One region of the Rhizobium sp. ARZ01 genome, then DNA from elsewhere that is predicted to be linked to it. Evidence: predicted binding sites of a transcription regulator. Region 1 holds the regulator's gene; each other region holds the start of a gene.

Region 1 (7,449 bases):
CGCCACGATACCCTGATAGCGCTGAGTATAGGCGCCCTGGTCTATGGTGAAAGCGAGTATGCCCTTGCCGAGCAGTTCATGCGGGGCGGCCTTGCCGGCTTTCACCGCGGCTTCCAGCGCGTCGGCATCGTAGCGGGCATAAGCGCGCACGTTCTCGGGGCTGGAAAAATCCGCCACGAGCAGATCGACAGGACCATCGCTCTTCGTTTGCAGGATTAGCTTGCCATCGAACTTCAGCGACGTGCCAAGCAGGACCGTCAGGACGATCGCTTCGGCCAGAAGGCGCGCGACGGGCTGCGGGTAATCGTGCCGCTCGAGAATCGCGTCAAGCATCGGCCCGAGCTGGACCGCACGGCCACGCACGTCGAGGCCTTCCACCTGGAACGGCACGACGTGATCGTCGCCGGCAAAATCGAGTTCGCCAAGTTTAGGGGCTGGCTGGGCCATTATCTGCTCCTTCAACGCCAAAACCCGCCTCAGGCGGATGCTGCTCACATCTGCCTGCGGCGAGTGCGTTCTTCAGTGATACTGCGCATGACCGCCGGGATGATCCGGCGGGGCGACGCCAACCACAGGCGCCGCGGCGATATCGGGTTCGCGCCATAGATCGTGGCACTTGCAGGCGTTTTCAATAGGCGCGAACCACCGGTCAAATGACGTTCAGGCACCAGGCAAGGATGGACTTCTGCGCGTGCAGGCGGTTTTCCGCCTCATCGAAAACGACAGACTGCGGTCCGTCGATGACCTCGTTGGTGACTTCCTCACCGCGGTGCGCCGGCAGGCAGTGCATGAAGAGCGCGTCCTTGTCGGCCTTCGCCATCAGCGCCTCGTTCACCTGGAACGGCTGGAAAACGTTGTGGCCACGGGCGCGATGCTCCTGGTTCATCGACACCCAGCAGTCGGTGACCACGCAATCGGCACCGGCGACGGCCTGGTCGGCATCATGGCTAAGCACGATATCGCCGCCATTGTTGCGTGCCCAGTTGAGGATCTTGTCTTCCGGCTCGGAGCCGAGCGGCACGGCCATATTCATTCGGTAGCCGAAGCGGGCAGCCCCCTCCACAAATGAATGGAGCACGTTGTTGCCGTCGCCCGTCCAGGCGATCGTCCGCCCCTTCACCGGCCCGCGATGTTCCTCGAAGGTCATGATGTCGGCCATAATCTGGCAGGGATGCGTCAGGTCCGTCAGCGCGTTGATCACCGGCACGGTCGCGTATTCTGCAAGCTCGAGCAGGCGGGAATGGTCCGTCGTACGGATCATGATCGCATCGACATAGCGCGAAAGTACCTTCGCCGTGTCGCCGATCGTCTCGGCGCGGCCAAGCTGCATTTCGGTACCCGACAGGAACAGTGTCTCGCCGCCGAGCTGGCGCATGCCCACGTCGAACGATACGCGCGTGCGTGTCGAGGGCTTTTCGAAGATCATCGCGAGCATCTTGCCGGCGAGCGGCTTGTCGGCCGTTCCGGCCTTGGTCGCTGCCTTTCGCACCTTGGCGTCATCCATGATCGTGCGAAGGTTCTCAGCCGTCATCGCAGAGAGGTCGAGGAAGTGTCTGGCCATGCTGTCAGTCCTGCTGTTTTACCCTCGGCGTCGCCTCAGGCCTGCTTTTTCTCGGCACTCAATTTTTCCGCCGCCCGTTCGATCCGCGCCAGGCCCTCGCGAGCCTCCTCGGCCGTCGTGATCAGCGGCGGCAGCAGCCGCAACACGTTGTCGCCGGCCGGAACGAGCAGCATATGCTCGGCGCGAACCGCCTTCAGCAAATCCGCCGATGGAACCTTGGCCTTGATGCCGAGCATCAGGCCCTCGCCGCGGATATCCTCGATGATATCCGGAAAACGGTCCTTCAACGAGGCCAGTCCCTGGCGGAGCACCAGCGCGACGTCACGAACATGGGCGAGGAACCCCTCTTCCAGCACGACATCAAGGACGGCGTTGCCCACGGCCATTGCCAGCGGGTTACCGCCATATGTCGAACCGTGGGTGCCGGCCACCATGCCGGAAGCCGCTTCCGCGGTCGCAAGGCATGCGCCGAGCGGAAAGCCACCGCCAATACCCTTGGCAACGGCCATGATATCAGGTGTGATCCCTGCCCATTCATGGGCGAAGAACTTGCCCGTGCGGCCGACGCCGCTCTGCACTTCGTCGAGGATCAGGAGCAGGCCGAACTCGTCGCAAAGCGCCCGCAACTCCCGCAGGAATTCGTTCGACACGACGCGGATGCCGCCCTCGCCCTGCACCGGCTCGATCAGGATCGCCGCAGTTTCTTCGGTTATCGCGTTCTTGACGGCAGCGATATCGCCGAAAGGCACCTGGTAGAAACCGGGCGCCTTCGGCCCGAAGCCTTCGAGATATTTCTCCTGGCCGCCGGCGGCAATCGTCGCAAGCGTACGGCCATGGAAGGCACCCTCGAAGGTGATGACATGGAACTTGCCGGGATGACCCTTGGCGAAATGATAGCGCCGTGCCGTCTTGATCGCGCATTCCAGCGCCTCGGCGCCGGAATTGGTGAAGAACACCTTATCGGCAAAGGTCGCCTCCGTCAGCCGCTTGCCGAGCGTTTCCTGTCCAGGAACCTCGTACAGGTTCGACAGATGCCAGACCTTGTCGGCCTGTGCCTTCAGGCTCTCGACCAGATGAGGATGGGCATGCCCCAGCGAATTGACCGCGACGCCGGCTGCAAAATCGAGATAGCGCGAACCATCCTCCGCGATCAGCCAGACGCCCTCGCCGCGCTCGAAACGCAGCGGCGCACGCAGATAGGTCTCGTAAAGCGGCGTGGCATCAGCCATGGCGCGTATCTCCTTCGCAGCGGATGCGGAATACAGTTCCCGGGCTTGTCTTTTCCTCACGGGAAAAATCGAAAATGCCGCCTTTCGGCGGCGGCCGCACTATCTGCATTTCAGGGGCCGATGTCAACAAAAGGACGCAACGTCAATCGGCCTTAACATACCGCTGCGTGACGATTCACAACACTCGATGGAAGTGTCGCAAGTGAGTCACACCTTACGAGCAAGTTGGGGAAAACTGGAAAATCGAATCGGCCGGATTCCCGCGACTCTTGTCACAGAGTCCCCCTGTCAGTAGGTTAAAAGTCAATTGCTAGACTGCATGCGGCGGAACTAGTCACCAACAGTATCAGAGCGTTCCGTGCTCCGGAGCCATCCGGGGCGCTGGAGAGGGATTCCCGGTAGCGAACGCTGGAACGGAGGCGGTAGATGAACTGGACAGACGAGAGGGTCGAGAAGCTCAAGAAGCTCTGGTCCGAAGGACTGAGTGCCAGCCAGATCGCAGCACAACTCGGCGGCGTCAGTCGCAACGCGGTGATCGGCAAAGTCCATCGGCTCGCGCTGCCCGGCCGCGCCAAGGCGGGCGGCACGCCGACTGCGACCCGCGCCAAGCGACCGGCGTCTGCGCCGCGCCCTGCAAACTTCGCGCCCCGCGTGGCAACCCGCACGGTTGTCCGCCCGGCAGGCGCAACCGTCATCAAGGAAGAGGTCGCCTTTGAGTATGACGACCTGCCAGCTACCCGGGTCGTCACCAACGTGGTCCTGCCGATGTCGCGTCGGCTGGAACTGACGGAGCTGACCGAGCGCACCTGCAAGTGGCCGAACGGCGATCCGCTGACGGAAGAATTTCATTTCTGCGGCAACGAGTCCCCGGACAACTCGCCGTACTGCCTCTATCATCAGCGACTGGCCTATCAGCCGTCAGCCGAACGTCGCCGGATGCGTTGATCGGGCACCGCCCTTTCCTAGCGAACAAGCAGCGAGACAAATGCAAACGGGCCCCTCAAGGCCCGTTTTCGTTTCCGATTGTCGCGTCGCGACGCTCTTACGCCTCCAGCGAATACCCCGCCCCGCGCACTGTGCGTATGACGTCCTGCATGTTGGAGAAATTCAGCGCCTTGCGCAGCCGGCCGACATGGACATCCACAGTACGCTCATCGACGTAGATGTCGTGGCCCCAGACACCATCGAGCAACTGCGAACGCGAGTAGACGCGGCCGGGGGATGCCATGAGGAATTCGAGCAGCCGGAACTCGGTCGGGCCGAGGCGAACTTCCCGCGTCCGGCGATGGACACGATGGGTCTCACGGTCGAGTTCGATGTCGCCGCACTTCAGAAGTGTCGAGACCACTTCGGGCCGCGCGCGCCGGAGCATCGCTTTGACCCGCGCCATCAGCTCGGGCGTCGAGAAGGGCTTCACCACATAGTCGTCGGCACCGGTGGCAAGGCCACGGACTCGTTCGTTTTCTTCGCCACGTGCCGTCAGCATGATGATCGGCAGGCGCTCAGTCTCGGAGCGCTGGCGCAGGCGCCGGCAAAGCTCGATGCCGGAGACACCGGGCAGCATCCAGTCGAGGATCAGAAGATCCGGCTGGCGTTCCTGCAGCCGTATCTCCGCTTCGTCGCCGCGCAGGATCGTGTCGACCTCGAAGCCCTCAGCCTCAAGGTTATAGCGCAGGAGGACGCTCAGCGCCTCCTCGTCTTCGACCACGGTTATCTTGGGAACCATACCTTGGGAACTCCCGGGGATCTAATGTTCAGAGGCTTCGAGGCGATCATTCCTTGACCGCGCCGACCGAGGTGGTGTGATCGTCCTTCGGGCGCTCGCCTTCCGGCGGCGCACCTGTCGCCATGTAGAAGATCGTCTCGGCAATGTTTGTGGCGTGGTCGCCGATACGCTCGATGTTCTTGGCGCAGAACAGGAGATGCGTGCAGGGCGTGATGTTGCGCGGGTCTTCCATCATGTAGGTCAGGAGTTCACGGAACAGCGAGGTGTAGATCGCATCGATCTCATCGTCGCGCTCGCGGATCTCCTTGGCCTTCTCGATGTTGCGCGAGGCGTAAACGTCGAGAACCTCCTTCAGCTGCATCAGCGCCAGTTCGGCGAGATGCTCCAGCCCGCGAGCCAGCTTGCGCGGCATGCCCGAACTCTGCACGGCGATGACGCGCTTGGCGTTGTTCTTGCCGAGGTCGCCGACGCGTTCGAGTTCGGCGGCAATACGGATCGCGCCCATGATCTCGCGCAGGTCCGCCGCCATCGGCTGCCGCTTGGCGATCGTCAGGATCGCCTTCTCGTTGATCTGCCGCTCGGCATTGTCGAGGACAACGTCCTCGGAAATCACCTTCTGGGCAAGTGCCGTGTCGGTGTTGACCAGCGCACGTACGCTGTCGCCCACCATCTGTTCAGCAGTGCCACCCATCTCGGAAATGCGGCGGGTGAGATACTTTAGTTCTTCGTCGTAGATCGAAACGATATGGGTCGATGACATGGTCTTTCCTCAACGGGCGCAGATGCGCCGGGTCTTCATCCGGGACCGGGCTCGCGTCAACCGAAGCGGCCCATGATGTAGTCCTGCGTGCGCTGGTCATCCGGATTGGTGAACATCTTGTCGGTCTCGTTCTCCTCGACGAGATTACCGAGGTGAAACATGGCGGTGCGCTGCGACACGCGGGCCGCCTGCTGCATCGAGTGCGTGACGATGACGATGGTGAAGTTCGCTCGCAGTTCGTGGATCAATTCCTCGACCTTGGCGGTCGCGATCGGGTCGAGCGCCGAGCAGGGCTCGTCCATCAGGATCACCTCGGGGCTGACGGCGACGGCGCGGGCGATGCAAAGACGCTGCTGCTGGCCGCCGGAGAGACCGGTGCCGCCCTCATGCAGCCGGTCCTTCACCTCGTTCCAGAGCCCCGCTTTCTGCAAGCTGTGTTCGACGACCTGATCCAGGTCGGCCTTGGACTTCGCCAGACCGTGAATGCGCGGCCCATAGGCGACGTTTTCGTAGATCGACTTCGGAAACGGGTTCGGCTTCTGGAACACCATGCCGACGCGGGCGCGAAGCTCCACCACATCGATCGATGGATCGTAGATGTTGTCCCCGTCGAGCGTGATCGTGCCGGTGACGCGGCAGCTATCGATCGTGTCGTTCATACGGTTGAGCGTGCGCAGGAAGGTGGACTTGCCGCAGCCCGACGGGCCGATCAAAGCCGTCACCGTGTTCTCGCGAACCTTCAGATTCACGTCGTAAAGGGCACGCTTGTCGCCATAGTAAACGGAGACATCCTTGCCAATCATCTTGTAGGGTATTGCGTCCATCTTCTTTTCCAGCACTTCCTCGGCTGTGGCTTCGGTCATGATGTTCATCTTCTTTTACCCCACTACCAGCGGCGTTCGAAACGGCGCCGCAATAGAATTGCGCCAAGGTTCATGATGATTAGGAACACAAGCAGCACGATGATTGCGCCCGACGTGCGTTCCACGAAGGCGCGCTCGGCCTCGTTCGCCCACATGTAGATCTGCACCGGCAGTGCCGTCGACGGGTCAAGCGGGGTCGTCGGCACGTTGGCGACAAAGGCGACCATGCCAATGAGCAGCAGCGGCGCAGTCTCGCCGAGCGCATGCGCCAGGCCGATGATCGTGCCGGTGAGGATGCCGGGCATGGCGAGCGGCAGCACATGATGGAAGGTCGTCTGCATCTTCGAGGCGCCAAGCCCGAGTGCTGCGGCGCGGATCGATGGCGGCACGGCGCGAAGCGCCGCGCGCGTGGCGATGATGATCGTCGGCAGCGTCATCAACGTCAGCACCAGGCCACCGACCAGCGGCGCTGAACGCGGCAGCCCTGCGAAGTTGATGAAGACCGCAAGCCCGAGAAGGCCGTAGACGATCGAGGGAACGGCCGCGAGGTTGTTGATGTTGACCTCGATCAGGTCGGTCAGCCGGTTCTTCGGCGCAAACTCTTCCAGATAGATCGAGGCAGCCACGCCAATCGGCAGCGACAGCACCAGCACAATGCCCATCAAATAGAGCGACCCCACAAGCGCAACGCCAAGACCTGCACCTTCGGGTCGGCTCGAATTGCCGTTGACGAAGAGGCCGGTGTTGAAGCCCTTGGCCAGCACGCCCTCCTCCGCAAGCTGGTTCATCCAGGCGACCTGCTTGTCGGAGACCTTGCGGTTCTTCTCATCCACGGTGAGGTCGAACTGCCCCTTGAACGCGGTATCGATGTTGGCGCTGGCGAGAACGGTGACCGGCACGGTCTTGCCGATGATCGAAGGATCGGCGGCGACCATGTCGCGAAGCGTCACGCGCGCGCTTTCCGAGACCATCGCCGCTACCTGCTTCAGGGCCGGCCTGTCGCTCGATGCGACGCCGAGCTTTTCCGCAAGCGCGTTACGCACCAGCAGCGGATAGTTGGCGGCAACCAGCACCTTCGGGTCGCTCGCGCGCTTGTTGCTCGGGTCGATCACCTTCTCGGAGAATTCGACCGGCAGGGTGATCTCCGTCTGCTGAAAGGCGGTGTAGCCCTTGCCGACGACCGACCACAGCAGCACGAACAGGAAGACCAGACCGAAGACGATCGCAGCCAGGCCATAGAGGCGGAAGCGGCGCTCGGCGGCATAGCGCCGGCGGATGCCGATGTCGCGGCGCGGCGGCGCCTTCGATAC
Region 2 (7,449 bases), on a different contig from region 1:
CCTTGCGAACGTCCTTGAGATCGACGGTTGCCATTATTTCTCCGTTTCGACGAGGCCGCGGACGAACCAGCGCTGCATCAGCACCACCACGAGGATGGGGGGCACGATCGCAAACATGGAGGTGACCATCACCAGATGCCATTCGGTGTCGGCATCGGCAAACGAGATCATCTTCCTGAGCGCAATCACGATGGTGTTCATGTCATTGCGGTTGGTGACGAGCAGCGGCCAGAGGTATTGCGTCCAGCCATAGATGAAGAGGATGACGAAGAGTGCTGCGATGTTGGTGCGCGACAAGGGCAGCAGGATATCCTTGAAGAAACGCCAGGGACCGGCGCCATCCACGCGGGCCGCCTCGACCAATTCGCCCGGTATGGTGAGGAAGAACTGGCGGAAGAGCAGAGTCGCCGTGGCTGATGCGATCAGCGGCACGATCAGACCAGCGTAGGTGTCGATCAGGCCGAGATCGACCATCACCTTGTAGGTGGGCAGGATGCGCACTTCGACCGGCAGCATCAGCGTGATGAAGATCAGCCAGAAGAAGAACATCCGGCCGGGAAAGCGAAAGAACACGATGGCATAGGCAGACACGATTGAGATGATGATCTTGCCGATGGCGATGCCGAGCGCGACGATGGTGGTGTTGACGAGAAGCGTCGTCACGCTGACCCCGCCGATGCGGCCGACGCCGCCGAACAGCGCCTCCGAATAGTTTTCGATGAAGCGATCGCCGGGCAGTAGCGGCAGCGGCGGACGCAGGATCGTCTGCAGCGAATGGGTCGAGGCGACGAAGGTGTAGTAGATCGGAAACGCCACGATCAGGATGCCGAGGATCAGCACGGCGTGCGCCAGATAGATGCCTGCAACCGACTGACCGATCATCAGCTTGTCATGGCCGCTTGCGGGCGGAAGCGTCGACGGTTCAGCCATAATGCACCTTCCTCTCGACGTAGCGGAACTGGATCGCGGTGAGCGCGATGACGATGACCATCAGGATCACCGACTGGGCGGCCGAATCGCCGAGGATGAGATTGACGAAGCCGTCATTGTAAACCTTGTAGACCAGCGTCTCCGTCGCCTTGCCCGGCCCGCCGCCGGTGACGGCGTGGATGATGCCGAAGGTGTCGAAGAAGGCATAGACGGTATTGACCACCAGCAGGAAGAAGGTGGTCGGCGCGAGCAAGGGAAAAACGATCGTCCAGAAGCGTTTGTTCTCGCCGGCGCCGTCAATTGCCGCCGCCTCGATCAGTGTTTTCGGGATCGCCTGCAGCCCGGCGACGAAGAACAGGAAATTGTAGCTGATCTGCTTCCACGATGCGGCCGCGACGACCAGAACCATCGCCTGCGAGCCATCGAGCAGCGGATCCCAGTTTATGCCGAGCCAGCGCAGGCCATAGGCGAGCGAGCCGATCGAGGGATTGAACAGGAACAGCCACAGCATACCGGCAATGGCCGGTGCCACCGCGTAGGGCCAGATCATCAGTGTGCGGTAGAGGCCGCGACTGCGCACGACCTTGTCGGCCATGACGGCAAGCAGGAGTGCCACACTCATGGCAACCGCTGCGGTGGCGATGGAGAAGACGATCGTGACCTGAACCGAATTGAGGTAGTTCGGATCCGACAGCACCTTCCTGAAATTGGCGAACCAGACGAATTTGGATGACAGCCCGAAGGGGTCCTCCTTGAGCATCGACTGGTAGAGCGCCTGGCTGGCCGGCCAGTAGAAGAACACCAGCGTGATCGCCAGCTGCGGCGCGACCAGCAGATAGGGAAGGACCTTGTTGGGAAAGACGACGCGTGGGGACAATAAGAGCCTCTTCGGCGGCTGGATCATCGGCTTGCTGGAGGAACGCCTCGCCGAACGTGGCACCGTTCGCCCAGCCGATGGGGCGGGGAAAGGTGCCACGTCAACGCTGCGATTCCTCTCGTCGCGGGAGAAAGGCGGTAAGCGCGGCGAACCCGATGGAGGGGCCGCGCTCACACGGACCTGGCATCAGTTGTCGAGCGCGTCCTGGATCGCCTTGTTGCCACGCTCAACGGTATTGTCGAGCGCCTGCTGGGCGGTCTGCTGGCCCGCGAGCATCTTCTCGATCTCCTCGTTCTCGATGTCGCGGACCTGCGGCAGGTTGACGAGGCGGACGCCCTTCGAATTCTCTGTCGGCGCCTTGCCCATCATCTGCTTGATCGGAATCTCGCGGGCCGGGTTCTTGTCGTAGAAGCCCGACTTCTTGGTCTCCTCGTAGGCGGCAAGCGTGACCGGCAGGTAACCCGACACCTGGTGCAGACGTGCCTGGATCGGCGTCTGCGACAGGAAGTTGAAGAAGGCGGCAACGCCCTTGTACTGTTCGTCCGGCAGACCGGCGAAGACCCACAGCGATGCACCGCCCGGGATGGTGTTCTGCGGCGCACCCGCGGCATCCGCCTCGTAGGGCAACTGACCGGTGCCATAGTTCATGCCCGACTTGACGATGTCGCCGAGACCGCCAGAGGATTCGGTGAAGATGCCGCATTCGCCGGCGAGGAAGACCTGCTTGGCTTCCGACGTGCGGCCGCCATATTTGAATGTTCCGTCCTTGGCGAGATCGGCCAGTTCCTGGAAGTGCTTGACGAAGGTCGGGGCGTTGATCTTGAGCTCGACGTCCGTGCCGCCGATGCCGTTCTCGTTGGTGCCGTAGGACAGGTTGTTCCAGGCGGCGAAATTCTCGGTGTGGATCCAGGTCAGCCAGGTCGAGGTGAAGCCGCACGGTGCTGCGCCGCTCGACTTGATCTTCTTGGCCGCATCCCAGACCTCGGACCAGGTCTTCGGCGGGTTGTCGACGTCGAGGCCGGCCTTTTGGAATATGTCCTTGTTGTAGTAGAGGATCGGCGAGGACGAGTTGTACGGGAACGACAGCATCGTGCCGTCAGGCTTGGAATAATAGGCGACGATGCCCGGCAGGTACTGGCTCTTGTCGAAGGCCTGACCGCCCATCGACAGGATCTCGGCCACCGGTTTGATGGCACCCTCGGCGCCCATCATCGTACCCGTGCCCGCATCGAAGACCTGCATGATCGCCGGCGGCTGCTTGGCGCGGAAAGCGGCGATGCCGGCATTCAGCGTCTCAGGATAAGTGCCCTTGAACACCGGAACGACCTTGTACTCGCTCTGGCTCTCGTTGAATTCCTTGGAAAGCTGCTCGACGACCTCGCTGTTCGCGCCGGTCATGGCGTGCCACCACGAAATCTCGGTGACGGCAAACGCGGAGGTGCTGGATAGCAACGTAAATGTGGCGGCAACTCCCGCCGCGAATCCTAAGGTCTTCATGTCTCGCTCCCGTTTTGGTTGGCGAAAGGTTTAGTTTCGCGTGGAGCAGTATTGTCAGATTATGACAGCCATACAACAGTTTTGTAGTGCCATGTGATATTCGTCGTGGATTCACATGGCGTTCACTTTGAAGTGCAATCGAAAGCTTCACTTTCGCTTGCTTCTGAAGCGAAATCTCCGCCTGGATCGCGGTGATTGGGGCCGCAGTTGTCTGTTGGTTTGCTGTGGCAAAGAACGCGCCCAGTGCAGTTTAATGTCAAATAAGGGGCCAATCGCAGACATCGGCGGCAAGAACTCCGATGTCCGCTTTTCGTGTTGGATGTCCCAGCAGCGGACGGTCGGCCATCGGCCCCGAGGCCGACAGGTCGGTTCCCGGCTTGAGCAGCCTGTCCGCATTGCGCCTTCCTTGTCAGCCATAGATCGCTTCCTCGCGGCTGCCTGAAAGGAGACATTATCTTGACCAAGGAGCTCGTCGCCGTCACGCCGGCAGCAGATTTTAGCCGTGCGTTCGTCCCGAGTAACCTCAAGGCGTGACTTCTGATGCGAACTAACGGATCCATGGACCAGCTAAGCATGAGAGATCTAACGGGCGGTCAGCTTTTCTTTAGACGCTTGGATTAATCTCCACGCCTGAGCGCGATTTCAGCTTCCAGGAGGCAGCCTTCTTCTTTTTCTATTTTGGCTTGGGAAAGTTCCCGGAACGACATGTATTCGCCAGAGTCAGTCGAATAGACCAGATCGGTGCTGGCCCGCTTGCGAGATCGGTGATCGAGTTTGACACGGTGACTGCGGACGCAGGTGATCAGGCTGCTGACTGGATTAAAAGCGCGGCTCCCGAGCACGACGCTGATTTCGGATTACTCCGTCTAACCACAACACCTAGTAAATTCGCTAAATTCGCCAACGACATTGTAGATGTGCAACCGGGGTTTTGGTTTCACCTGGAGCTGAATCCCGATCAATCGGCAGAGGGAATGCGTGCATGGTTTGCCGGGAGCACTCCTTTGGGGTTCACTGCCTTCTCGAAGGGGCGTGTAGTGAAAGGCGAACGGCTCGTTTCCAGCATTGATCCAGTGCCTCGTCCAGCGTCGCTTGGCGCGGCTTCTGTGCCTGCCCTAACACTGCCGTCAGCAATCGCCGCCGTCTGCCGCATACCGCAGCGCTTGTCGCGGTTAAGCGTTCAGGATGTGTTGACGCGCGTTCCGCAGGCGGACAAGGTATTGGTACATGATGTTGGGCAGGGGAGCTTCACGACGCTTTTAAGGGAAGGTCAACCTTGCCTTCACTTTGACGTCGGCTCTCCTACGGCTTTCAATGCGAAGGGCGCAAGGTCTGTACCTTTCACAGTGGACCTAGACGCGCGTGTCCCGATCGTTCTCTCGCATTGGGATTGGGACCATTTCCACGCTGCATTTCAAATCCAATCGCTCAGGCGTTGTAGATGGATAGTGCCTGACCAGATCCTTGGGCCTGGAGCTGCAAGGCTCGCCAGAGGTTTGGCGGATGCGCGTCGCCTGTACGTGTGGAGCGGTGGATCGTCGTCATTCAATGTGGGCGACCTCGGCGAATGCGCGGGTTTGGGCAGGAACGGTACGGGCTTGGCAATGCGCGTCTCGCTTCTCGATGGACGTAGTATCCTGCTGGCGGGGGATGCAGATTATAACAGTCTGCCGTTTGGTCCGCTGCAATTCGACGGCCTTGTGGCTACCCATCACGGAGGACGCGCTCATAGCGCATTTTCAATGCCGCCTACTCCAATTGGACGGTCGAGTTATGTAATCTCTTACGGTGCGTCCAACGTCTATCGGCATCCACACGAAGAAGCTCTGACACTTCACAGTAACGTTGGATGGACAGATCCTGTCAGAACTGCCAGTTTCGACGGTATAGCTCGCGGCGACCGAGTCTTGTGATCAGCGGCGAAGCCTCATTGTCGAGGCGCCCGGGGCCGGCAGTTGATGTCCGGCAGGCCTTGCAATCTGAGCTTAGATATCGATCTATGGTTCGGCGATGACCATAGACGAGACGGAGACAATGACCGACCGAAACGACCAGGCTGGTATAAGCTCCGAACAATTGCGGACCCTCATCGAGCTCGCCAATAACTCAGCGTGGAAAAACCCCGATCTCGACGTCCTCAAGCCCGGCCCCGACATCGAGTACAACGAGCTCGCGCAGATCCTGCAGGACCTGATGAGGAAGTCGCACCGGCGCGGCAAACTTATTCTGCCCGATCTCACCGCGCACGGTAACGAAACGGTGGCGGTATTTTCCGACTATGCTGGGGAATCTTCGGGTGATCACCACACCTACTCGTTCCTCGCCTGCGGCTGGAACAGTTGCGGCGCGTTCCTGGGCAAGGTTGCGGAGATCCGCAAGCAGTTCGGCATGGGCGAGAAGGAATTCGCCTTTAAGGATTTTCGCATGGGCCAGATGCAGCGCGCCTTGCCCGAATACCTCAAGGCTGCCGATATGCTGCTTCACGGTTTCCTGCTGACGATCGTCGTCGACAAGCGGCTGATGACCGTGTTCGGTCCGAATGAAAAAGCTACTCTGAGGCAACTGGTGGGAGTCCTCGAGACGGCGGGACTCGGCATCTGGAAACCTGACAGCGCCGAAAAGTTGTTACGGGTGGTCCATACCGTTGCCTTCCTCGTCGCTCTGCTCGCCAGATCGGGCCAGAAGGTATTCTGGATGAGTGACAACGACACGATCTGCGCCAATGAAGGGTTGCACCGCCATGCCCTTGACCTGCTCGCACGGGCTGTTGGAGTTTATTCTCAGGGCCGGAAGTTCTCCGAGTTTGGCGGGGCGGCCCCGTTCAAGGATCGTAGCCTCGGCCATCTCGACCTGCTCAGCCTCGCCGACATCACCGCCAGCTCGGTCGAACATTACCTGACCCTCAGAAGCGCGGCAGGTGGTAACGATTTCGAGGTCAAGGCCGGATCCCCATCGGTCCTGCAATGGCTCGCGCACGATGGCCTGTTGCTCTCGAAAATGAACATTGTACTTCGCCCAGGAGATAATGGCGGCATCGAGACGGCCAATATCGAATTCAACCTGACCGAGGTGCCGGATAATATCATCGAAATCCCCGTCATGATCTGAATCCGGCCCGGCAGGTTGGCGCCTTCTCGCGCTTGTCAGGTTTCGACCGAGCCACACTTCCGCGAAGCTCCGTCGAAGCAGTCATCCGAAGGCATCAGTCGAAAGCCGCACCTTTCTCGCCAGTCGGCCCGCTGTCTCCCTTGCAAGTATACGGTTGCTGTGGACATTTATGTTGTCATGGCATTGATGTTCTTGGCGAGGGTGGCATGGACCCAGGTGGAAGCAGCGGCGATTTGTTGATCTGTGAGCAGATGAGGTGCTTCCCGGCTTCAATGATCAATCATGGCCAACCGGATACGCTTCATGAGGCGCGTCCGCTTTCACATTCGGCGACGCTAGAAAGCATGTTGGTTAGAACCCGATTGCTCAAGGGCGGGTCAACCAGCGGGGACCGTTCAAGGACACGAAGTGCTTTATAAATCATTGATTTCAATGTATGGATCGTCGCTTTCAGGCAAGTCAACACCTAATGATGACATCGTCTGGCACTTTGCACCGTCTGAGCACCTTAGGTACTTCCGCGAATACGCGCTCGATGCGTTGCAGCAGGCAAAGGTGTACCTTCTCGACCATTTGGCTGCCGCTTATGCTGATACCCTTCATGAGGCTTTCACTGAGGAGGCAGACGAACCGAGATTGCCCGCTCTGGCGATCCTCGGGGAGGTAAAGCTTCCTTCTAAAGTCGCCTGGGTAGAGTTCGATGATCAAGCGTTAGGTAAAGCACGTTTTGAGCGCGCTTCGCCCGTGACGAGGTTTGAAGACAAGCCATCAGCCACAGGACAGCGCGGCTATCTGCTCGATGATCGGAACGAGGGCTATCTGCGTGTCACGATGTTTCACAAACGCGAGGGAAGAGGCGTTGTCGATCCGATATGCGCTCTGCTCGTCGAGCGGACCGCGGCAGGGACACTGAACTATGACGACATAGAAGTCGAACTCAGCCGCTCCATGTTTGAGTTTCACATGCGTAGTGGTGTCTCACCAGAAACGATCCACGGCATGCGCACAGTGCATCAGGTTGAAACGGGATATGATCT
Region 3 (7,449 bases), on a different contig from region 1:
TTTCGGCTTGCATTTTCGACGCGCTGATATTTCTCTTCGCAACCGCAGCAATTCTGCGTTTCAAGTCTATGAGGAGTATCGACTTGCCCATCTCGAAGATTCTTGTCGCCAACCGTTCCGAAATTGCCATCCGCGTGTTCCGCGCGGCCAATGAACTTGGGCTTAAAACGGTAGCGATATGGGCCGAGGAGGACAAGTTGGCACTGCACCGCTTCAAGGCGGATGAAAGCTACCAGGTCGGCCGCGGGCCGCATCTTGCCCGTGATCTCGGCCCGATCGAGAGCTATCTGTCGATCGACGAGGTCATCCGGGTGGCAAAGCTCTCCGGGGCGGACGCCATCCATCCGGGATACGGGCTTTTGTCGGAAAGCCCGGAATTCGCCGAGGCGTGCGCTACAGCCGGCATTACCTTCATCGGGCCTAAGCCGGAGACGATGCGCCAGCTCGGCAACAAGGTGGCTGCGCGCAACCTCGCGATCTCGATCGGCGTGCCGGTCGTGCCGGCGACCGACCCGTTACCGGATGATCCGGCGGAGATTGCACGGCTCGCCGATGAAATCGGTTACCCGGTCATGCTCAAGGCCTCCTGGGGCGGCGGCGGGCGCGGCATGCGTGCGATCCGCGATCCGAAGGATTTGATCCGCGAGGTGACCGAGGCCAAGCGCGAGGCGAAGGCGGCATTCGGCAAGGATGAGGTCTACCTGGAAAAGCTGGTCGAACGGGCAAGGCATGTCGAAAGCCAAGTCCTCGGCGATACACATGGAAATGTCGTGCACCTGTTCGAGCGCGACTGCTCGATCCAGCGACGCAATCAAAAGGTGGTCGAGCGCGCGCCGGCGCCCTATCTTGCCGAGGCACAGCGGCAGGAACTGGCCGCCTACTCGCTCAAGATCGCCAAGGCGACCAACTATGTCGGCGCCGGCACGGTCGAGTATCTGATGGACGCCGACACCGGCAAGTTCTACTTCATCGAGGTCAACCCGCGCATCCAGGTCGAGCACACCGTCACCGAGGAAGTGACCGGCATCGACATCGTCAAGGCGCAGATCCACATTCTCGACGGCTTTGCCATCGGCACCCCTGAATCCGGCGTGCCGGCGCAGAAGGACATCCGTCTCAACGGCCACGCCCTGCAATGCCGCATCACCACCGAGGACCCCGAGCAGAACTTCATTCCCGACTATGGCCGCATCACCGCCTATCGCGGCGCCACCGGCTTCGGCATCCGCCTTGATGGCGGCACGGCCTATTCGGGGGCGGTGATCACCCGCTACTACGACCCGCTGCTGGAGAAGGTCACGGCCTGGGCGCCGACGGCGGAAGAGGCGATCCGGCGCATGAACCGGGCCCTGCGCGAGTTCCGCATCCGCGGCGTGGCCACCAACCTGACGTTCCTTGAGGCCATCATCGGCCACCCGAAATTCCACGACAATAGCTACACCACCCGCTTCATCGATACGACGCCGGAATTGTTCTATCAGGTTCGCCGGCAGGATCGCGCGACGAAGCTTCTGACCTATCTCGCCGACGTCACCGTCAACGGTCATCCGGAAGCCAAGGGGCGGCCGAAGCCGTCGGAGGAGATCGCACGTCCCGTCGTGCCCTATTCCGAGGGGTCGATCGCCTCCGGTACCAAGCAGAAGCTGGAAGAACTCGGCCCGCGGCGACTTGCCGAATGGGTGCGTGCGCAGCCCCAGGTGCTCTTGACCGACACGACGATGCGTGACGGGCACCAGTCGCTGCTGGCGACCCGCATGCGCACCTACGACATCGCCCGCATCGCCGAGACCTATGCGCGCACGTTGCCGCAGCTCTTCTCACTGGAGTGCTGGGGCGGGGCGACTTTCGATGTTGCGATGCGCTTCCTCACCGAAGATCCCTGGGAGCGCCTGGCGATGGTGCGCGAGGGCGCGCCGAACCTGCTCCTGCAGATGCTTTTGCGCGGTGCCAACGGCGTCGGCTACAAGAACTACCCAGACAATGTGGTGAAGTACTTCGTACGCCAGGCGGCGAAGGGCGGCATCGATGTGTTTCGTGTATTCGACTGCCTGAACTGGGTGGAGAACATGCGCGTCTCGATGGATGCGGTCGCCGAGGAAAACAAGATCTGCGAAGCGGCGATCTGCTATACCGGCGACATTCTCAACGCCGCCCGGCCGAAATACGACCTGAAGTACTACACCGCCCTTGCCGCCGAACTGGAGAAGGCCGGTGCGCACATGATCGCAGTGAAGGACATGGCGGGGCTTTTGAAGCCCGCCGCGGCCCGCATTGTATTCAAGGCGCTGCGGGAGGCCACGGATCTGCCGATCCATTTCCATACCCACGACACCTCGGGCATTGCCGCGGCGACTGTGCTGGCAGCCGTCGAATCCGGCGTCGACGTCGTCGACGCGGCGATGGACGCACTGTCCGGCAACACCTCGCAGCCCTGCCTCGGCTCGATCGTCGAGGCGCTTTCCGGTTCGGAGCGCGATTCGGGCCTGGATCCGGAATGGATCCGCCGCATCTCCTTCTACTGGGAGGCGGTGCGTCATCAGTATGCGGCCTTCGAGAGCGACCTGAAGGGGCCGGCCTCGGAAGTCTACCTGCACGAGATGCCCGGCGGCCAGTTCACCAACCTCAAGGAGCAGGCCCGCTCGCTGGGGCTTGAGACCCGCTGGCACGAGGTGGCCCAGGCCTATGCCGATGCCAACCGCATGTTCGGTGACATCGTCAAGGTGACGCCGTCATCGAAGGTGGTGGGCGACATGGCGTTGATGATGGTCAGCCAGGACCTGACGGTCGCCGATGTCGAGAACCCGGCCAAGGACGTCTCGTTCCCCGATTCGGTCATTTCGATGCTGCGGGGCGATCTCGGCCAGCCCCCGGGCGGCTGGCCACAGGCGCTGCAGAAGAAGGTGCTGAAGGGCGAAGCCGCCTACACGGTGCGCCCCGGCTCGCTGCTTGCAGATGCCGATCTCGACGTCGAGCGTAAGGCGATCGAGACCAAGCTTGAACGCAAGGTCAACGACTTCGAGTTCGCCTCCTACCTGATGTATCCCAAGGTGTTCACCGACTATGCGCTGGCCGCCGACACCTATGGCCCCGTCAGCGTCTTGCCGACCCATTCCTATTTCTACGGCATGGCTCCGGGCGAGGAGCTGTTCGCTGACATCGAGAAGGGCAAGACGCTCGTCATCCTCAACCAGACGCAGGGCGACGTCGACGAGAAGGGCATGGTCAAGGTGTTCTTCGAATTGAATGGCCAGCCGCGGCCGATCAAGGTGCCCGACCGCAACCGGGGTGCTTCCGCTGCTGTGCGCCGCAAGGCGGATACGGGCAATCTGCTGCAGCTCGGTGCGCCGATGCCGGGCGTCGTCTCGACGGTAGCCGTCTCCGCGGGCCAACCGGTCAAGGCCGGCGATGTCCTCCTGTCGATCGAGGCGATGAAGATGGAAACCGCGCTGCATGCCGAAAAGGACGGTGTGGTCGCCGAAGTCCTCGTGCGTGCTGGTGACCAGATCGACGCCAAGGATCTTCTGGTCGTGTTCGGATGATTTGACCCTCGGGACAGCCATGCGGTTGTCCCGAACTGCCCTATGAAACATGCGAGAAGACGTTGATCTGATGGTCGCGTCGTCTCGCAAGCCAATGGTCCCGCGCAAATGAACTGCACCCTTCGCGACGCTGACTTCGACGATCTTCCCGCCATCACCGAGATCTATCGCGAATCCGTGCTGCACGGCGTCGCCAGCTATGAGATCGAGCCGCCTCCGCTTGAAGAGATGCGCACGCGCTTCTCAGCGATCACAGCAGACGGCTATCCCTATATCGTTGCCACCGATTCGTCGGACCGGATTGTGGGCTATGCCTACGCGTCGGCGTTCCGCACGCGGCCAGCCTATCGCTGGCTGGTCGAGGATTCGATCTATCTGGCGCCGGAGGCGAGGGCGCAAGGCGTCGGTAAGGCGTTGCTTGCCGAACTGATCAAGCGCTGCACGGCGCTCGGTTTCCGCCAGATGGTCGCCGTGATCGGCGGCGCGCATCCGGCCTCGGTCGCCGTGCACCGCTCAGCCGGGTTCGAGCATGGCGGTCTGATGAAGGCGACCGGTTTCAAGCACGGTCACTGGCTCGATACGGTGATCATGCAGCTTGCGCTTGGCGAGGGTGCGTCGAGCGCTCCCGCGCCCGACGCCTATCCGGCCACCATGCGGCAATGAGAAGCGCTAGCTCTTTATGAGCTTCAATGCCTTGTCGAAGACCCTCAGAACCTGTGCCAGGTCATGTCCGCGCTTCAGGATCATCCCGTGGGCGTTGAGCACGCTGTAGGCGCCCTGCTTGGCGGCGAGCTTGGGGTTCTTCTCGACCCGGTAGAGTGCCATCTCGCCGGAGCGCTTGAAGATCGAAAAGACCGCCTTCTCCAGGGTGTGGTCGATCGCATAGTCGCGCCACTCGCCTTCTCCGACCATACGGCCGTAGATTCTGAGGATCGCGTCTAGTTCCCTGCGATGAAAGGTGACCGGGATGGGGTCTTTGCCATTGCGGTACTCCCGGAGGTCGACGATCACGTTCGACCCCTGGGCTCCGCTCTCTCCCGGCGACAAATCCGGTTGATCAGTCATCGAGTCTCCGCTTCGACTGCGACAAGTCGATGACAGTGTGCCCTACCTGAACAGAAAATCAAGCATAGAAGCGGTGCCGAGGGGATGCGGCAGCGCGCAACCTGCGTCGGGCAACAAGAGGCAGTCTTGCCTCCGCGACATCGTACGAATCACCTGCCTAACACTGGCGACTTAGGTCCTAAGGCGCATCGATCTCCAGTATGAAGCTGTCTTGCGCCCCATGCGCGATGGCTGGCAATTGGTTTCAATCAGGCCGCGCGCTCAGGCCCCGGCGTTAACCAGTACGGCAAAGCAAAAATCAAGGTTGCCCCATTTCAGACAAAACCGCGCCTAAATTTTCGAGGAAAGTCACGACGCTGCCCCGCAGCCGGACCGCTTTGCATGTGCGGGAAATCGGTCGGCCACTGGGGGCGTGCGTCGAAGCTGTTCCTGTATTCCGTTGCCGGAAGCTTCGTCAAGGTCCGGTCCGGCGTGTCTTCGAACCCTCAAGCCCCAGCCCCTCGAAGAACCCGGTCCGGACCACTCCTGCTCTCAAGCAAGATCAGTAGTTTCGGCAAGATCAACGGCGATTTGCGGTTTCCGATGGCATTGCGCCAGTGGTTATGACGGCCGCCCCGAGTATTGCGCCGGGCGTGTCGGCGGTCTTCATTCGTTGAAGCAAAATGGCGCAACCGCCGTTGCTTTTCCGTTTCAGCATATCGGCCGGCAGTACCAGGCTGGTTTCCTTGCCTTCCCACATGCCGATGGTTTCCATGTTCGTGACTGCGTGCCAGTAGTCGACCCGCCTGCCACGGTTGTCGCCTTCCTCGATGTCGACGGATTGCTCGCCATCGAAATAGGCCACGATGACATTCGCCTTGCCCTGGCCGTTGCCGATATTGATTCGAAGTTCGTCCTGGACGATGTCGGCAGATACCTTGACCGAGAGCCCGCGTCCCTCTGCACTCAATTCTTCGAGCTGATTGCGGATCTGGGCGATGTTGCCGCCGTTGACATGTTCACGTCCGTTGATGACCGCTTGCGGCGTGTAGACGCTGCCGCGGCCGAACATGCGTGCATAGGCATACTGACGATCGGTATTCTCCTTGGATGACATCGTGTCTGTCCAGCCGAGGTAGTTCCAATAATCGACATGGTAGGCCAGCGCCACGACATTGCCCTCGCGGATCAGGGTCTCCAGCGCCTTGTCGGCCTTCGGGCAGGACGAGCAACCCTGACTGGTGAAGAGCTCGACCACGCCCTTGGGGGTCTCGATGTCGCCGGCGAAGGCGCTGACGCCTGCAGCGAAAGTCGCAAGCAGGCTCGAAAGACAACCAAGGATGACCAGTCTGGGCATGAGCAATTCCGGGGAATGCGGGCGAACCGCCACTTGTCGGGCACCGTCATACCTGCTTGCCCGGTCAACAGGAAGTCACGATGGAGTGAAAGTCATACGATTGGATATTATCACATGAAATAAAAATGCCGGGGCATCGCCCCGGCATCATATTGGCTGAAGATTCAGTCGAAATCAGGCAGCGAGATCGCGCAGAACCGTCTGCAGGATGCCGCCGTTGTTCATGTAGGTCACTTCATCCAGCGTATCGATGCGGCAAAGGAGGGGAACCTCCTTCACCGAGCCGTCGGAGTAGGTGATCTTTGCGATCTTCTTCTCGCGCGGCTTGATCTCACCTTCGAGACCGTCGATCTCGACGAGCTCGTCACCCTTGAGGTTGAGGCTCGCCCAGGTCGTGCCTTCCTCGAAGACGAAGGGCACGACGCCCATGCCGACCAGGTTCGAGCGGTGGATGCGCTCGAAGGACTGGGCGATCACGGCCTTGACGCCGAGAAGGTTGGTGCCCTTGGCCGCCCAGTCGCGCGACGAGCCGTTTCCGTATTCGACGCCGGCGAAGATGACGAGCGGAACGCCTTCTTCCTTGTACTTCATCGCGGCATCGTAGATCGACATCTCTTCCTTCGACGGATAGTGGATGGTGTAGCCACCCTCCTTGCCGTTCGGGCCGAGCATGTGGTTGCGGATACGGATGTTGGCGAACGTGCCGCGCATCATCACCTCATGGTTGCCGCGACGCGTGCCGTACTGGTTGAAGTCGGCAACGCCGACGCCATTGTCCAGAAGGTAGGCACCGGCCGGCGAGGCGGCCTTGATCGAACCGGCCGGCGAGATGTGGTCGGTGGTGATCTTGTCGCCGAAGAGGCCGAGGACGCGCGCGCCCTTGATGTTCTTCAGGCCCGAGCCCTTCTTGCCCATGCCGACGAAGTAGGGCGGGTTCTGCACATAGGTCGACTTGTCGTCCCAGGCATAGGTCTGGCCGGCCGGAACCTGCACCGCCTGCCAGTTGGCGTCGCCCTTGAACACGTCGGCGTACTTGGACGCGTAGAGCTCGCGGGTGACGTACTTCATGATGAAGTCCTGGATCTCCTGCGAGGTCGGCCAGATGTCCTTCAGGTAGACTGGCTTGCCGTCCTTGTCCTCGCCGATCGGCTCCTTGGTCAGGTCCTTCTGCACCGTGCCGGCGAGCGCGTAGGCAACGACCAGCGGCGGGGAGGCCAGGTAGTTGGCCTGGACGTCCGGCGAGATACGGCCTTCGAAGTTGCGGTTGCCCGACAGAACGCCGGCCGTGATCAGCCCCTTGTCGTTGATCGTCTTGGAGATCGGTCCCGGCAGCGGGCCGGAGTTGCCGATGCAGGTCGTGCAGCCGAAGCCGACCAGGTTGAAGCCAAGCTTGTCGAGATCGGCCTGCAGGCCGGACTTCGCCAGATACTCGCCGACGACCTGCGATCCAGGTGCGAGCGAGGTCTTCACCCACGGCTTGGTCTTCAGGCCCTTGGCGACGGCGTTGCG
Region 4 (7,449 bases), on a different contig from region 1:
CGAACTCGTCGCCACCAAGGCGCGCCACGATGCCCTTGCTGCCGACCCTGCCCAAGAACCTGGATGCGACCGTATTCAGCACAGCATCGCCGGCCGCGTGACCATGTCGGTCGTTCACTGCCTTGAACTGATCAAGGTCGATCGCGAAGACCGCGAACGGCTCGCCGCCTCCCTTTTCCAGCATATCCTTCAACGTATCATCGAAGCCGGAGCGGTTGAGCAGTCCCGTAAGCGCGTCATGCCGGGCGAGAAAGGCGTTGCGCGACTCGCTTCGCTGCAGGGCGCGCACCAGCGATGAGAACTTGAATGTGACGAAACCCATGACCACGACGAACATCGCAACCAGGGCCGTGATTTGAGGCATTGCCATCGACCAGACAAAAGAGCCGGGACGGTTTGGGCGCCACGACGCCGCCATCGGATTGAAAGCATCGCCGCCGACGCCGGTCAGCAAGAGATCCTTGTCCTCGGTCGTAATCGCAGAAAATCCAAGGTTTTTCAGCCCCAGCCGCCGCTCGGAGTTCGCGAGCATCTTTGCCGAAATCGGCTTGACGGTTACCAGCAGCACCGGCGTCTTGCGCGCGTCCGGAATGAAGAGCCGCTTGGGGACGACTGATTGCACCACGATGATGCTCATCGTCCCATCGATCATCCGCATGCCGGTGACATTGATGTGCGCCAATGCGGGCGATAGCTCATCGCCACTTTCCGGCGGCTTCGCAAGGAGCCAGCCGTCACGCGTACGACGCAACGCCGCGTAGTAGGCACCCTCGGCCCGTTTGGTGAGATCGCTGACCCAGTAAAGAAGGTTGTCGGCTTCCTTCGCATTGACGACATCGCCGTCGTGGACTGCAAGGATCGTCTCCTGGCCAGGCTTGGTGAACACCATCCATGAGAAGCCGAAATCACTCCAGAGCCAATCGCGCAACTCCCTGCGGATGAAGTCGTCACTGAACGAGCCGTCGCCCAGTTCATCGAAGCTCTTGTCCCAGACGGACATGCCGCTTTGATAGAGCACCACCTGTTCGATCTGGTGGCGGAACTCGTTCTTGACGAGCGTCTTTTCCGTGCTTGCAACGAAATCATTCGCCTGCCGGCTCGCGTAGTCCAGCACCATGAAATTGGCACAAGCGAAGAGGACGACGATAGCCGCCGCCGCAAGACCAATCATGATCTTGACGCTGCCCCGGTTCCCAACCGGACTTTCAGCCCCAGCATTCGCCATGTCTTTCCCCACCGACATGCCCGCGGCCCATGCCGCCCTATATGTTATTTTTCGGGGATGCTAATGCGAAAGCGGGAATATTCACTTAAGCGGACTGGTTTCCGAAAGCTTAATGGACGTGAGGATTGGGGAATCAATACCACGAGCAGGCTCGGCAAACACGATGGCCGATTGCATCAGCCTGCGGACTCATAGCGCACGAAGGCAAATTCATCGCCGTCAGGTGACCAATTCGGCACATTCATCGTGCCCTGTCCGCCGAACAGGTCGAACAGCACGCGATCATTTCGGCCATCAGCATCCATCAACCGTAATCGGACATGCTGGTCCCGGGGATGGTCGAAGACACCGGCGTCAAAGGAAAGCACCAGCAAATACCGCCCGCTCGGTGACGGATGAGGGAACCAATCCTCCCACGGGCTGTCGGTGACGCGCGCGGCTACACCACCATCCGGCCGAACGCTCCAGATCTGCATGCGGCCGGACCGGCTCGAGTTGAAATAGATTCGCCCGTCTGCGGACCAGTCCGGCCCGTCATTCTTCCCCTCGCCGAAGGTCAGCCGTCTCTCCTCGCCGCCCTCGATCGGAATTGTATAGATATCAAAGAGATCGCCGCGGATGCCACAGTAGCAGACGCTCTTTCCGTCCGGTGACCAGCCGTGCCAATAGGACGGCAGATTCGGCGTAACGAGTCTCGGCATTCCGCCTTCGGCCGGCAAAATGTAGATGGCCGATTTGCCGAACTCCGTCTTGTCGCAAATCGCAAGCCATCGACCGTCCGGCGACAGGCCGTGGTCGTTGTTGCAGCGGACCGCAAATCCCGTATCGATCGGGACCGGCGGGCGGCCGTCGAGCGGCAACCGGTGGAGCCGCCCGTCACCATTGATGGCCAGTGATTTGCCGTCCCGTGCGAAGTTCGGCGCCTCCACCAACTGGTCGGTCTGCCAGACGACGCGCGTCAGTCCTGTCTTGATATTGTGGATCTCAACCGAACTGCGCATCGTCGTTTGCCCCCTTTTTGTCAGCGATCACGGAAGCGGTTGGTGATCGGATAGCGCCTGTCGCGACCAAAATTCTTCTTCGTGATCTTCACGCCGGGTGCCGATTGCCGGCGCTTGTATTCAGCTATGTAGAGCAGATGCTCGATCCGATGGACGGTCGCTTCGTCATGACCCCGCGCGACGATCTCTTCGGTACCCATCTCGTTTTCAACGAGGCACTCCAGTATATCGTCCAGGATCGGGTACGGCGGCAGCGAATCCTGGTCGGTCTGGTTCGGGCGCAATTCGGCGGAAGGCGCCTTATCGATGATGTTCTTCGGGATCACCTCGCCGGATGGGCCGAGCACACCAGGCGGCACGGTCGTGTTTCGCCAGCGTGACAAGGCGTAGACCTGCATCTTGTAGAGGTCCTTGATCGGATTGAAGCCGCCGTTCATGTCACCATAGAGCGTCGCGTAGCCAACCGACATCTCGGACTTGTTTCCGGTCGTCACCACCATCGAGCCAAATTTGTTCGAGATCGCCATCAGGATGGTGCCACGAGCGCGGCTCTGCAGATTCTCCTCGGTGATGCCGGACTCGGTGCCTTCGAACAGATCTGATAGGGCATCCATGAAGCCGGTGACCGGCGCTTCTATCGGCACGATGTCATAGCGGCATCCAAGCGCTTTCGCGCAGGCCGCGGCATCGCTCAGCGACTCTTTCGAAGTGTAGCGATAGGGCAGCATCACGCAGCGCACGCGCTCCTCTCCAAGCGCGTCGACCGCGATCGCCGCGCAAATCGCCGAATCGATACCGCCGGAAAGGCCGAGGATCACGTTCTTGAAACCGTTCTTGTTGACATAGTCGCGGAAGCCCAGAACGCACGCGCGGTAGTCGGCCTCTTCCTGCTCGGGCAGCTTGGACATCGGCCCGCCATCGCAGCGCCAGATGCCGTTCTCCTTCTTCCAGGTGACGAGTGCGATCGTCTCTTCGAACTGGCTCATCTGGAAGGCCAGCGACTTGTCGGCGTTCAGGCCGAAGCTCGCTCCGTCGAACACCAGTTCATCCTGTCCGCCAAGCTGATTGGCAAAGACCATCGGCAAGCCGGTCTCGATCACCTGCCGCAACGCCACCTGATAGCGCACGTCGACCTTGCCGCGATAGTAGGGCGAACCGTTCGGCACGAGCAGGATTTCCGCTCCGCTTTCCGCCAGCGTCTCGCAAACGCCCATCTCGTTCCAGATCTCCTCGCAGATCGGAATTCCGAGCCGGACGCCACGAAAGTTGACCGGTCCAGGCATGGCGCCTTCGACGAAGACGCGCTTCTCGTCGAATTCTCCGTAGTTCGGCAAGTCGAGCTTATCGCGGAAAACGAGAATCCTGCCCCCATCGAGGACGGCGACCGAATTGTGTCGTCCGGTCACACCCTGCCGGGGAAAACCGACAACGACCCCGGGCCCGCCATCGGCGGTATCGGCGGCCAGCGCGTCGATTGCCGCATGGCACGCCTTCAGGAACGCAGGCTTCAACACGAGATCTTCCGGCGGATAGCCGGAAATGAAGAGCTCCGTCAAAAGCAGCAGGTCCGCCCCTTGGCGCGCGGCATCGGCGCGCGCTTCACGTGCCTTGGCCAGATTGCCGGCAACGTCCCCCACCGTCGGATTGAGCTGCGCAACCGCAATGCGGAGTGTCGTCCTGTTGTTATCGGTCATTTCCGTCCTCGATCAGCCCTCGCCCCCAACGTTAGATCGGGCCTCAGGATGCTCTTTAGAGCATGACGGACGGTTTGAAAATGAAGGGTATTTGGTTTCTGTGAGGTCCCGCGGTCAAGTGCCTGAAATCGGCCATTTGCCTGGCCATCAAGCGGGATAGATCGCGACTGGAGTCGCCGCCACGGTAACCATTCATCCCCTGTTCAAGATGACAGGGATATGACAAGTGAATAAAACTTTTATGAAGCCTGGAGTAGTGCGTGACCCTTGTAAGTTCTGCCGTGGCGACGACCGCCGTCGAGAAGGGATTTGCCGCCGAGTCAGGCCGCCCCGCCCGTCTCGCCAAGACAATGACGATGGTTGGTTCCGTCGGCCTCACGTTCCTCCTCGCCGTCGTGACCGTCGCCGTTGTCGAACTGATCACGCGCAAATCAACCGGTGACACGGTTACCTTTCTGACGACCTATGCACAGCCCGGCTGGACCACCTGCGCCCTGTTTCTTCTTGCATTCCTCGGCTTTGACGCGTTAATCGGCCGCCAGCACAAGGCGGTGCTGGTGCTTGCGCCAATCGCGGTCCTGCTTGCCTTCGTCTCTGAGCAGAAGCAGATCTTCCTGACCGATCCGCTGTACCCTACCGACCTTCTATTTGGCCGTCAGATCATGGAACTGATGCCGGCGCTGGTTCGTGACCGGCCATGGACAGCTGCGTTCGTGGCGATCGGGTCCGTGTCTGCGATAGCTGCGCTTGTTTCGGTCTGGGTCCTCGCCTGGAAGCGCTTCCGTCCGCTGACCTTGAAAGAGCGTGCCCTCCGACTGGCAATCGCCGTACCGCTGCTCACCGGCTTCGCCTCGATCATGGACTACAACCAGTTCTCCTGGGTTCGTGACCGCCTCAACGTCTTCCCGATCATGTGGGACCAGACGGAAAACTACCGGCACAACGGCTTCATGCTCGCCTTTGCGATCAACTTGCCGATGGCGAACGTCAAGGCGCCCGCCGGCTATTCGGCCGATGCGATCGACCACATCTATCAGGAGCCCCTTCCGGCCGGCACCAGCCATCGCAGCAAGCCTGACGTGATCGTCGTCATGAGCGAGTCGCTTTGGGACCCGACGCGTTTGAAGAACGTGAAGCTCACCCCGGACCCGATGCCCGTAGTCCGACAGAATACCACCGGTGCTGTCTTCTCGCCGGAATTCGGTGGCCTGACGGCGAATGTGGAGTTCGAGGCTCTGACCGGCTTCTCCAATGCCTTCCTGCCGACGGGCAGCATTCCCTACCAGCAGTACGTGCGTGATCCGATCCCTTCGCTTGCGACCTTCTTCCGCGGCGAAGGCTATACGGCGCGCGCCATCCATCCGTTCGCCGGCTGGTTCTGGAACCGCACATCCGTCTACCAATCGTTCGGCTTCGAGACCTTCCGCACGGAAGAGACGATGCCGGTCATGAGCAAGCGGGGCATCTTCACCTCCGACGAGGCGTTGACGAAGGAGATCATCCGCCAGGCCGACGCGCAGCAGGACCCGTTCTTCTTCTTCACGGTAACGCTGCAGGGCCACGGCCCCTATGAGCCGAACCGTTACGCGAAGAACACCATCAAGGTTGAAGGCAATCTGCCCTTGGCCGATCAGCAGGCGCTTTCCACCTACGCCCAAGGCGTGAAGGAAGCGGATGACAGCCTGAAGACGCTGATGGACTGGGCCAGCAACCGCGACCGCGAGACCATCATCGTCGTCTTCGGCGATCACCTGCCGCCGCTGAACACCGTCTACACCTCCGCCGGCTACATGAACGATGTCACGGCTGCCCGCCGGGCCTCTGTCGAGCAGATGAAGCGCGAGCACGAGACACCGCTCATCGTCTGGTCCAACAAGACCGGCGTTAAGGAAGATATCGGCACGATCAGCCCGGCGCTGCTGCCCTACCACATCCTCACCCAGGCGGGCTTCGAGCATCCCTACTACACGGGCTTTCTCGGCCGCGTTCAGCAGCGCTACGACATCGTCGACCGCTACCAGCTGATCGGCAATGACGGGAAGGCAACAGCTGACTGGTCGCGCAAGAAGAACATCGACCCGCTCATTCGCGACTATCGCTTCCTGCAGCACGACATCCTGTTCGGGAAGCGCCGCGGGTTGGAGCGCTTCTTCCCGGCCCATGCGGGTGTCGTCGGCGCAGCATCCTGACAAGCGTGTCCAGCAACGGCATAAAAAACCCTCGCTCTCCGCAGGACAGCGAGGGTTTTTCTACACGCCAGGGACCTTCGACTATTCGAGTTCGGCCGACCGGGCCCAGAGGTTGATGTCTGCCTCACGCGCATAACGGTCGATTTCCGCAAGTTCCTCGGCAGTAAAATCTGGCTTCTTGAGCGCATTGACGCAATCGACAATCTGCGAAGAACGGCTGGCGCCAATCAGGGCCGAGGTGATCCGTCCACCGCGAAGAACCCAAGCGATCGCCATCTGCGCCAGCGTCTGGCCCCGTCTCTCGGCGATCTCGCTGAGTTTGCGGATATTGTCGATGATCTCCGGACGGATGAAATCCTTCTTGAGGAAATGGTTTTGGGCCGCGCGGCTGTCGCCCGGAATGCCGCCGAGATACTTCGCAGTCAGCATTCCCTGCGCGAGCGGCGAGAACACGATCGATCCGATGCCGAGTTCCTCGAGTGTATCGACAAGTCCGTCCTGCTCGATCCAGCGGTTCAGCATCGAATAGCTCGGCTGGTGGATCAGGCAGGGCGTGCCGAGATCCTTCAGGATCGCCGCCGCCTCGCGCGTACGCTGCGAATTGTAGGACGAGATGCCGACGTATAGGGCACGGCCCGAACGCACGATATGATCGAGTGCCGCGCAGGTCTCTTCGAGCGGCGTGTCGGGGTCGAAGCGGTGCGAATAGAAGATGTCGACATAGTCGAGACCCATCCGCTTCAGGCTCTGATCACAGGAGGCGATCAGGTATTTGCGGCTGCCCCACTCGCCGTAGGGACCGGGCCACATGTCATAGCCGGCCTTGGATGAGATGATCAGTTCATCCCGCAGACCGGGGAAATCGGTGCGCAGGATCTCGCCGAAGGCCGTCTCGGCCGAGCCGGGGGGCGGGCCGTAATTGTTGGCGAGGTCGAAATGGGTGACGCCGAGGTCGAAGGCGGTGCGGCACATCTCGACCTTCCGCTCGTGCGGCGTATCACCGCCGAAATTGTGCCACAGGCCGAGAGAGACGGCCGGCAGTTTCAAGCCGGAGCGTCCGACGCGGTTGTATTTCATGGTGTCGTAGCGGTTTTCCGCAGGCTGCCAGGCCATGATGATCTTCCTCTGCTATCATACGGGCGGGAATGGATACTCCCGCCCGGGCACCTCTCACAAGGGGCAACTGCAACGTTTGTGGCGCGGCACCCTCTACCGGTCCTTAAGCTTCTGCCCGTGCACGTGATTTCTGCGGCACCGCTTTCGCCTTGGGAGGCGTCGTCGCCTTCTTCTTCGGCTTAGAACCAGCATTGCGCAGCAATGCGCGCGCCTCCTCGATGCCG

The links. The regulator PhoB, encoded in region 1, activates phosphate uptake and scavenging genes when phosphate is short. The targets are predictions, from matches to a motif close to TGTCATNNANCTGTCAT.
Region 2: a site for PhoB is predicted at 3,366-3,382, ahead of ugpB (sn-glycerol-3-phosphate ABC transporter substrate-binding protein UgpB). Genes of this name have one in related genera too.
Region 3: a site for PhoB is predicted at 4,623-4,639, ahead of IB238_RS18785 (DUF2794 domain-containing protein). Genes of this name have one in related genera too.
Region 4: a site for PhoB is predicted at 4,129-4,145, ahead of IB238_RS08215 (LTA synthase family protein). Genes of this name have one in related genera too.

What each region holds. Positions count from the first base shown of each region.
Region 1 is NZ_JACVAE010000002.1:253,140-260,588, forward strand. It holds gene IB238_RS15335 (Hsp33 family molecular chaperone) at 1-447, opposite strand, end outside; gene argF (ornithine carbamoyltransferase) at 650-1,561, opposite strand; gene IB238_RS15345 (aspartate aminotransferase family protein) at 1,597-2,790, opposite strand; gene IB238_RS15350 (GcrA family cell cycle regulator) at 3,217-3,735, shown strand; gene phoB (phosphate regulon transcriptional regulator PhoB) at 3,833-4,516, opposite strand; gene phoU (phosphate signaling complex protein PhoU) at 4,563-5,276, opposite strand; gene pstB (phosphate ABC transporter ATP-binding protein PstB) at 5,333-6,148, opposite strand; gene pstA (phosphate ABC transporter permease PstA) at 6,163-7,449, opposite strand, start outside.
Region 2 is NZ_JACVAE010000001.1:147,445-154,893, forward strand. It holds gene ugpC (sn-glycerol-3-phosphate ABC transporter ATP-binding protein UgpC) at 1-34, opposite strand, end outside; gene ugpE (sn-glycerol-3-phosphate ABC transporter permease UgpE) at 34-882, opposite strand; gene ugpA (sn-glycerol-3-phosphate ABC transporter permease UgpA) at 923-1,834, opposite strand; gene ugpB (sn-glycerol-3-phosphate ABC transporter substrate-binding protein UgpB) at 1,994-3,304, opposite strand; gene IB238_RS00675 (hypothetical protein) at 5,339-6,412, shown strand; gene IB238_RS00680 (hypothetical protein) at 6,821-7,449, shown strand, end outside.
Region 3 is NZ_JACVAE010000003.1:314,572-322,020, forward strand. It holds gene pyc (pyruvate carboxylase) at 84-3,539, shown strand; gene IB238_RS18780 (GNAT family N-acetyltransferase) at 3,648-4,202, shown strand; gene IB238_RS18785 (DUF2794 domain-containing protein) at 4,209-4,604, opposite strand; gene IB238_RS18790 (DUF1223 domain-containing protein) at 5,164-5,940, opposite strand; gene acnA (aconitate hydratase AcnA) at 6,115-7,449, opposite strand, start outside.
Region 4 is NZ_JACVAE010000001.1:1,711,845-1,719,293, forward strand. It holds gene IB238_RS08200 (diguanylate cyclase) at 1-1,225, opposite strand, end outside; gene IB238_RS08205 (PD40 domain-containing protein) at 1,402-2,226, opposite strand; gene IB238_RS08210 (NAD+ synthase) at 2,247-3,920, opposite strand; gene IB238_RS08215 (LTA synthase family protein) at 4,202-6,109, shown strand; gene mgrA (L-glyceraldehyde 3-phosphate reductase) at 6,191-7,222, opposite strand; partial or broken gene IB238_RS08225 (Gfo/Idh/MocA family oxidoreductase) at 7,419-7,449, opposite strand, start outside.